Regions from separate parts of the Galactobacillus timonensis genome, predicted to be linked through region 1. Evidence: a T-box and tRNA genes for the amino acid it is inferred to sense, from the RefSeq annotation. Region 1 holds a T-box; the other holds one or more tRNA genes.
What was found. The T-box of region 1 lies ahead of alaS (alanine--tRNA ligase). A T-box ahead of a tRNA ligase gene usually reads a tRNA of that ligase, here a tRNA-Ala.

Region 1 (4,149 bases):
AGGGCCTTGTTGGCAGCCATGCCCATGATGGCAAGGTTAATGGAATACAGTGCGTATTGCGTCAGGATGCCGGAAAGAATCGAAGGAATGCCGAGCAGGGTATACAGGATGCCCGTCACGGCACCCGAAGCAAGACCTGCCAGTGCGGCAATCAGCATGGCTGACCATGGATTCCATCCGGCCAGAATTAACATGACCGTGACTGCGCCGCCGGTGGTGAATGTTCCTTCGACGGTCAGATCGGCGATGTTGAGAATGCGGAACGTAATGTAAACACCCAGGGCAAGGATACCCCAGATCAGACCCTGTGCGATGCCGGCAGGCATGCTGGCAAAAAGGGCTGCGGGATTTAATGCATAGGAAATCGGCACTGCTTATTCTCCTTCGTCAGCGGTATAGTCATCCGGAACCGTGATGCCCAGGGCCGTGCAGCGCTCCGGGTTGTAGAGCTTTTCCGGATTGGAGTAGTACTCAATCGGCATCGTGGAGATGTCGGATTCGCCCTTGAGAATCCTGGCAGCCATGGCACCGGTTGTCTTGCCAAGCTCATAGTAATCGATGGAGAGGGTGGCGATGCCGCAGCCTTCCATGATTCCCTTTTCGCCGGTAATGATCGGTGTACCCGCCTGGGAAGCTACGTTGTTGATGGCTTCGGTGCAGGAGGCTGCCGTGTTATCGGTCGGGATATAGAGAGCGTCACATTCGGAGCAGGCCTGCTGCGTGACGGAAGCGACATCATTGGAATCGGCAAAGGTGTAGACAGTGACGGTCTTGCCCTTTGCTTCAAGGGCGGCCTTGACTACATTTGCCTGATAGACGGAATTGGCTTCTGCGGAGCAGTAGAGGATGCCGATGGTGTTTGCATCCGGGAGCAGTTCATCGAACATGTCCGCCTGCTGATCAAGCGGAGCAAGATCACTTGTACCGGAGACGTTGCCGCCAACGGTGCCGTTGAAGTTATCGATGCCCAGAGCTACTCCGTATTCCGTAATGGAAGTCCCGAGAACCGGAATCGTGTCGGTTGCGGATGCGGCTGCCTGGAGAGCGGCTGTTGCGTTGGCCATGATCAGGTCGACGCCTTCGCTGACAAACTGGTTGGCAATCGTTGTGCAGGTAGGCGAATCGCCCGATGCGTTCTGATAATCGAATTCAACGTTGTCGCCAAGCTCTGCCTTCAGCTCATCTTCGAAACCCTGGGTTGCCTGATCGAGGGCCGGATGCTGCACAAGCTGAATGATGCCGACGAGATGGGTTGCCGTTTCACTTGCAGATGCGCTGCCAGCGGCTTCTGCAGTCGATGCGGCAGATGCGGAGCCGGAAGATCCACATCCAGCCATGGAAAGGCACATCATGGATGCCAATACGGATGCTGTGAATTTTTTCATAGTTTTCATTCCCCTTTGTAAGCTTTTACAACATTGAAAATATATTACAAAGATAGGTATTCGTCAACGTGCGAAAGAAGAATTGTGGGCTTGAAAACGCGTTTGTTTTCCAGCAGGATATAGATATGAAGTGTACCCCCTAATCTTCCTTGTCCCTGCTGCGGGGGAAAACTGCAGCTGGATCAAAGTAAATCATCTCCATGGCACGATCGCTATACCTGCAGAAAATGCAGCAGAACGTTTGTTGTGAAGTACAACTGGATTCTGTTGTTCATCGAGATGTTTGTGGTTCTGAAACTGCTGGATCTTTTGTCGAGAGCGATTGCGGGAAGAATGGTCTTTACAGTGGATCTGCAGCTGGCCGCCTTTTTGATCGAAATCGGGCTGGCTTTGATTTTTTCCAGGTTTCAGCCGTGGCTTCTGTTGAAGTTGAAAATCATGCGATTCGTGGATACGGAAGAAGAGAAACTGAGTTAGTTCTCTGTTTTCATTGGCCTTGTTTCATGCTAAGATATGCGGGAAATCGATGAAAAAGACAAGTAGGGAGCGTGACGGATCCTTAAGAGAGCAGATGGTTGGTGAAAATCTGCGGCCGTAGCTTTCTGAAGCTGCTTTGGATGAGCGCTTAATCGGCGCCGGAAGCCGCCGTTACCGGCATAAGTGAGGTGCGTCAGCGCTGCTGACGAAACAGGATGGTACCGCGTGATGAACGTTCCTGCAGTCTTTGCCGGAATGTTTTTATTTTGGTAAAGGCGGAAAAATGAAGGGAAACAGGAGATAGGAAAACGATGACGAGTGAAAACAGACAGCTGAGCGGCAATCAGATCCGGCAGATGTTCCTGGACTTCTTCAAGTCCAAGGGCTGCATGGTGGAGCCGGGCGCGAGCCTGATTCCGCACGATGATCCGACGCTGCTTTGGATCAATGCAGGTGTTTCGGCACTGAAGAAGTACTTTGATGGCACGGAGAAGCCGGCGAGCAACCGTATCTGCAATGCGCAGAAATCGATTCGTACCAACGACATTGAAAACGTCGGCCGTACGGCACGGCATCATACGTTCTTTGAGATGCTGGGCAACTTCTCGATCGGCGACTACTTCAAGAAGGAAGCCATTGCCTGGGCTTGGGAATTCCTCACAAGCCCCGAATGGATCGGCTTTGATCCGAAGCGTCTCTATGTGACGGTGTATCCGGATGATACAGAGGCTTACAACTACTGGGTTGCCAACGGCATGATTGAGTCCCATATCCGCAAGAGCGAGGACAACTTCTGGGAAATCGGAAGGGGACCTGGCGGACCGGATACGGAGCTGTATTACGACCGCGGTGAGCGCTTTGATCCAAATCATGTAGGTGAGAAGCTGTTCTTCGACGATGTTGAGAACGACCGGTACGTTGAGCTGTGGAACATCGTCTTCTCGCAGTATGACTGCCGTCCGGGCGAAGTACCCCGCAGCCAGTACAAGGAGCTGCCGCAGAAGAACATTGATACGGGCATGGGCCTGGAGCGCCTTGTATGCATGGTTCAGGATGGTGATACGAACTTTGATACGGACCTGTTCCTGCCGATCATTCATGCGACCGAAAAGTATGCTAAGCACAGCTACGATGAGCCGGAATACAAGATGGCGTACCGTGTCATTGCGGATCATATCCGTACCGTAACGTTTGCGATTGCGGATGGTGCGACGTTCTCGAATGCGGGCCGCGGCTATGTTCTGCGCCGCGTTCTGCGCCGTGCCGTGCGCTATGGCATTAAGCTGGGCATTGAGGATGCCTTCATGTACAAACTGGTCCAGGTGGTTGCGGACAATATGAAGGACTTCTATCCGTATCTCGAGGACAAGGTGGCTCTGATCTCCCATCTGGTGCGCAATGAAGAGGAGTCGTTCCATAAGACGCTGGCCAACGGTGAGGCGCTTCTGAATGATGCGCTGGCGAGCCATGCGGACACAAAGCGTCTTCCGGGTGAGGTTGTCTTCAAGCTGTATGACACCTACGGCTATCCGAAGGAGCTGACGGAGGAAATCGCCGCCGATGCCGGCTATACCGTAGATGAGGAAGGCTTTGAAAAGGAGATGGAGGCGCAGAAGCAGCGGGCAAGAGAAGCGCGCGGCAATCTGCAGTCGATGCACGGACAGTCCAAGGATCTGATGGACTTCGTGACGCCGTCTGTCGAGACAAAATATACGGATTCAACCTGTGAAGGTACGGTCATCGGGCTGTTCAAGGATGGTGTGTCCGTCGATGAACTGGAAGATGAGGGCGATGTCATCCTTTCGAAGACCTGCTTCTATGCGGAGTCCGGCGGCCAGACGGCTGATACCGGCAAGCTTTGGAATGACGTGTTCAAGGCCGATGTCAACGATGTCCGCAAGGCGCCCCACAAGCAGCCGATGCACCATATCGTCAATGTTGAAGGCATTCTTCATGTCGGTGACACTGTACAGGGTGCCTATAACTATGAAGACCGTCAGAAGACGCGTGCCAACCATTCGTCGCTGCATCTTCTGCAGAGTGCGCTGCGCCAGGTGCTTGGCAGCCATGTCGCACAGGCGGGCTCCTACAATGGACCGGATTATGCGCGCTTCGACTTTACGCATTTTGAGAAGCCGAGTGCTGAGCAGCTGAAGGAAGTGGAGCGTCTGGTCAATACGTGGATCGAAGAGGATCTGCCGATCACGACGCAGGTGCTTCCGATTGAAGAGGCGAAGAAGACCGGTGCCATCGCTCTGTTTGATGAGAAGTACGGCGATGAGGTTCG
Region 2 (4,149 bases), on a different contig from region 1:
ATACACTGTTGTCAATACATACGCCAAAAAAAGACGATCGAATGATCGATCGCCTTTTCTTTGAAATGATGGAATTACTTAGCAGAACGAGCAACCGTAGCTTCTTCGTTGTGCTTCTCACGAGCCTCACGGATGTTCTTCTCTTCTTCCCAGAGCTTAGCTGCACGCGGAGCCCATGCGTCTGCATACGGCTTCGTCTTAGCGCAGAGGTGCTCAGCAGACTCCGGCGAAGTCAGGTCTGTGCTGTGAGCGCCGGAAGCCTGAACCATCTCGGTCAGACGGCCGGAGTTCTCCAGCATCGGGCACGGCATCAGCATATCCTGGTTGAACGGCTGGTTCTCACGATACTGCATGAACAGCGGCTGACGCAGGCAGTCCAGCAGATCCTCGTTCTTGATGTTTGCAGAGCTGTAGTGGATGAAGACGCACGGCTCAACATCACCTGCCGAGTTGATATGGCAGTAGTTGCGGCCGCCGGCGATGCATCCGCCAATATACTCACCATCGTTCTGGAAGTCGATCGTGAAGATCGGGAACGGAGACTCTTCGGAACGGATGTAACGAACACGGCGGTATACAAACTCACGCTCATCCGGTGTCAGCAGCAGATCCGGCGAAGCATCGTTTCCTACCGGCATGTAGTGGAAGAACCAGGCAATACGTGCCCCCTTCGAAATCAGAAGGTTGATGAAGTCATCCGAAGTAACTGCCTTGTAGTTTGCATGCGTATAGCAGATCGAAACTGCAAACGGAATACCACGGGCATGCAGCTTGTCGAGAGCCGTCATAACCTTGTCATAGGTGCCGGCACCACGGCGGGCATCCGTCGTCTCCTTGGAGCCTTCGATGGACGGTGCGAAGGAAATGTTGCCCAGACGAACAACTTCATCCAGGAACTCATCCGTCATCAGCGTCGTATTCGTGAAGATGTGGAAGTAGCAGTCATTGTGCTTCTCCGCAAGCTTCAGGATATCGTCCTTACGAACCAGCGGTTCGCCGCCTGTCATCAGATACAGATAGATACCGAGATCCTTACCCTGCGAAATGATCTTGTCCATTTCATCATAGGTCAGGTTGTTCTTGTAGCCGTATTCAGCAGCCCAGCAGCCGATGCAGTGCATGTTGCACGCAGAGGTCGGGTCAAACAGAATCGTCCAAGGAATGTTGCACTTGTACTTGGCAGCCATCTTACGCTCACGCGGCAGACCAAGCATCGACGCATTGATGACAAAGTTGTTCATGAACTTGTCCATGCAGTTCTTGTCGATTTCCTTGAAGATCGTCATTGCATACTTGTACCACTTGTTGTCCTTATCCGAAAGAACTCTGCGGACATAGGCAATCTGCTTCGGCATAGCGACATCGCCGCCGTACTTTTCCAGCCAGTCCAGAATCTTCGGAATGTTGTTCTCCGGATCCTTCTGCAGGTACCCAAGAACCTGTTTAACTCCGAAAGCCTTAACACTCTCACTAAAAGAAGTCATATCTCGTTCTCCTTAACCGGATTCATTAAATCACCAAAAAATTGATGTGAAAAGCACCCTAAAGCCGATTTTGAACAGATCGAAGAAAGTGTATACCGCGGGCTTTTCTTGCGAATATTCGTGATTGCGTTTACATTGATGACAGTGAAAAAGGAGTCTATATGATCTATCCCAATTTTCTGAAAAAGGGAGATACCATCGGCATCTGTGCACCCAGTGCAGGGGCTGGCGACCACGGGAGTCTGCCCAATTATCTGATGTCCCTTGATACCCTTCACTCGCGCGGGTTCAATACCGTGGAAACGCCCAATGTTCGCCTCGAAAGCAACCGCGGCGGAAGCGCTGAAGAGCGCGGCGAAGAATTCACGAGCCTGTTCGCAAATGAGAAGGTCAATGCCGTTATGGCAGCGGCGGGCGGCGATTTCAACTTTGAAATGCTCCCCTTTGTGGACTGGGAAACAGTATCCAGGCACCCGAAATGGACCATGGGCGCATCGGATCCCACCAGCCTCCTTTACACAATGACAACGCGCTATGACATTGCGACCTTCTATGGTTACAATGCCGGATCCTTTGACGAGATGAATCCCTATAAGGAAGTAAATCTGATGATGCTCAAAGGTGCCTCCGTCAGTCAGCAGTCCTCTCCTGTCCATGCAGGCAAGGCACGCTGGATGGAAGACTATGGCGGCGTCGATACGCCGACCATCTATGAAAGCAGCCAGGAGACTCTTTCTCTTTCCGGCCGCTGTATCGGCGGATGTATCGACGTTCTTAAGGACATGATCGGAACACCCTATGACGGCACGGCTCAGTTTATTGAACGCTACGCAGACGATGGCATCCTGTGGTACTTCGATGACTTCTCGTTCTCTGCCGAAGTACTCTATCGCACCCTTCTGCAGATGAAGTATGCCGGCTGGTTCCGCCATTGCAGAGGCGTTCTGATCGGACGTGTACTCATTCCGCATTCCGATACAGGAATGACTTACAGAGAAGCTGTAGAACTTGCATTCGCCCCATTGTCCATCCCGTGGGTCATGGAGATGGACATCGGTCACACCGTACCGGCCTGGACAATGATCAACGGCGCCATCGCCGATGTTTCCATCACCAATGGCGAAGGAAGTATTTCCTTCCGGTGCATCTAGTTTCCTTACCACTCCAAACGATTCTGTGGTAACATAGTTCTGCTGAATCGCATGGGGTTGTAGCTCAGCTGGGAGAGCGCCTGGTTCGCAATCAGGAGGTCAGGAGTTCGATCCTCCCCAGCTCCACCATTCAGAAGCACTTGAAAAGCCGCATAACAATGCGGCTTTTTCTTTTCTTCAAGATGCGGCTTGAAATCAGAAAAGAGGCACTCTGCACCGGCCGGTACAGGAAATGCCTCCATTACTTTGATCGTTCTGATTGATGATTTCCGATCCTTCAAAGCACCTGAATTGATACCGGTGAAGGGACCGCAAGAGCCTGCAGTTCCCTGCCGATGCAGCCATCATCTTCAAGTTCAAACACTGCGATATTGTCACTGTAGCGATTCGCTGCAAGCAGGTAATTGTCTACCAGGAAAATGTCACGCGGATGACGGCCACCGCTGTAAACCGCCTGCTTTACGGTCAGACTGTCGACAGGGATCACCGAAATCAGATCTATGCCGCGCGTCGAAACGTACAGCGTCTTCTCATCCGGGGAAAGACGTACTGCCGCCGTTCCTCTGCGGCGCTGCTCACCTTCCGGAAGAACACTGGCCCTGCGCACGATGGACCAGTTATTTGTTTTGATCTCAAAGAGCTCATTGCTCAGTTCCGATACGGCATAAAGCGTCGAACCATCCGCCGTAAACACACCATGACGAATACCTGTACCGAAGGCAAAGCGAATCGACGACTGATAATTCAGATCACGGTCAAAGATCATGATCCGGTCCAGGAACAGACACGGAACAAGCACCTGATCCCCATGGAACAGCACCTGATGACAGCCGGCCCCGTCCCGGACCAGCACACGGTTATCCAGATGAAGCTCCTGCTCATGCAGAGAAATCACCGATACCGTACCCTCATGGTAGTTTGCCGTATAGATTCTTCCACCATTCCAGGCAACATAGCAGGACGGCGTCGTCTCAACGCGCAGCGCCGCGACAAGCGAACCATCACGTTCAAACACCTCGACACCAGCCTCTTTGCCTTCCTCCATGACCGAGGCAACACGTCCGCTGTCCGGATCCACGACAATCGCCTTGGCAGCCTTCACTTCAGCGAATACCGCCGGCTGCTCCAAATGCCCATCCGCGAACCTGCACGCATAAATACCCTTACTTCCACGTTCCGAATAAGTTCCTGTAAGAATAGTCTTTTCCATATGTTCAGTTTAGCACCGCCGCCCCTGCAGAGACAAAAAAATGACGGCACCGAAGCACCGTCACCCGATCGATTGCTTACTTGACAAGATCCTTTAAGGTCTTGGACGCCTTGAAGGCCGGAACATTGGCAGACTTGATCTCAATCTTCTCCTTGGTCTGCGGATTGATACCCGTACGAGCAGCTCTCTTCTTGACCGAGAACTTACCAAAACCGCTGATATCGACAGAGCCGCCCTTCTTCAGCGTCTCAGCCGCCTCATCAAACACATAGTTGACGATTTCTGCAGCCGCCTTCTTCGTCAG

Region 2: it has a tRNA-Ala gene. The T-box ahead of alaS (alanine--tRNA ligase) is inferred to sense a tRNA for this amino acid. The anticodon was not compared.

What each region holds. Positions count from the first base shown of each region.
Region 1 is NZ_LT964739.1:2,176,143-2,180,291, reverse strand. It holds gene C1714_RS10360 (ABC transporter permease) at 1-371, opposite strand, end outside; gene C1714_RS10355 (ABC transporter substrate-binding protein) at 375-1,385, opposite strand; gene C1714_RS10350 (hypothetical protein) at 1,632-1,862, shown strand; T-box leader at 1,904-2,105, shown strand; gene alaS (alanine--tRNA ligase) at 2,174-4,149, shown strand, end outside.
Region 2 is NZ_LT964740.1:499,002-503,150, forward strand. It holds gene C1714_RS12925 (radical SAM/SPASM domain-containing protein) at 75-1,484, opposite strand; gene C1714_RS12930 (S66 family peptidase) at 1,646-2,635, shown strand; tRNA gene C1714_RS12935 (tRNA-Ala) at 2,689-2,764, shown strand; gene C1714_RS12940 (beta-propeller fold lactonase family protein) at 2,913-3,845, opposite strand; gene C1714_RS12945 (HU family DNA-binding protein) at 3,922-4,149, opposite strand, start outside.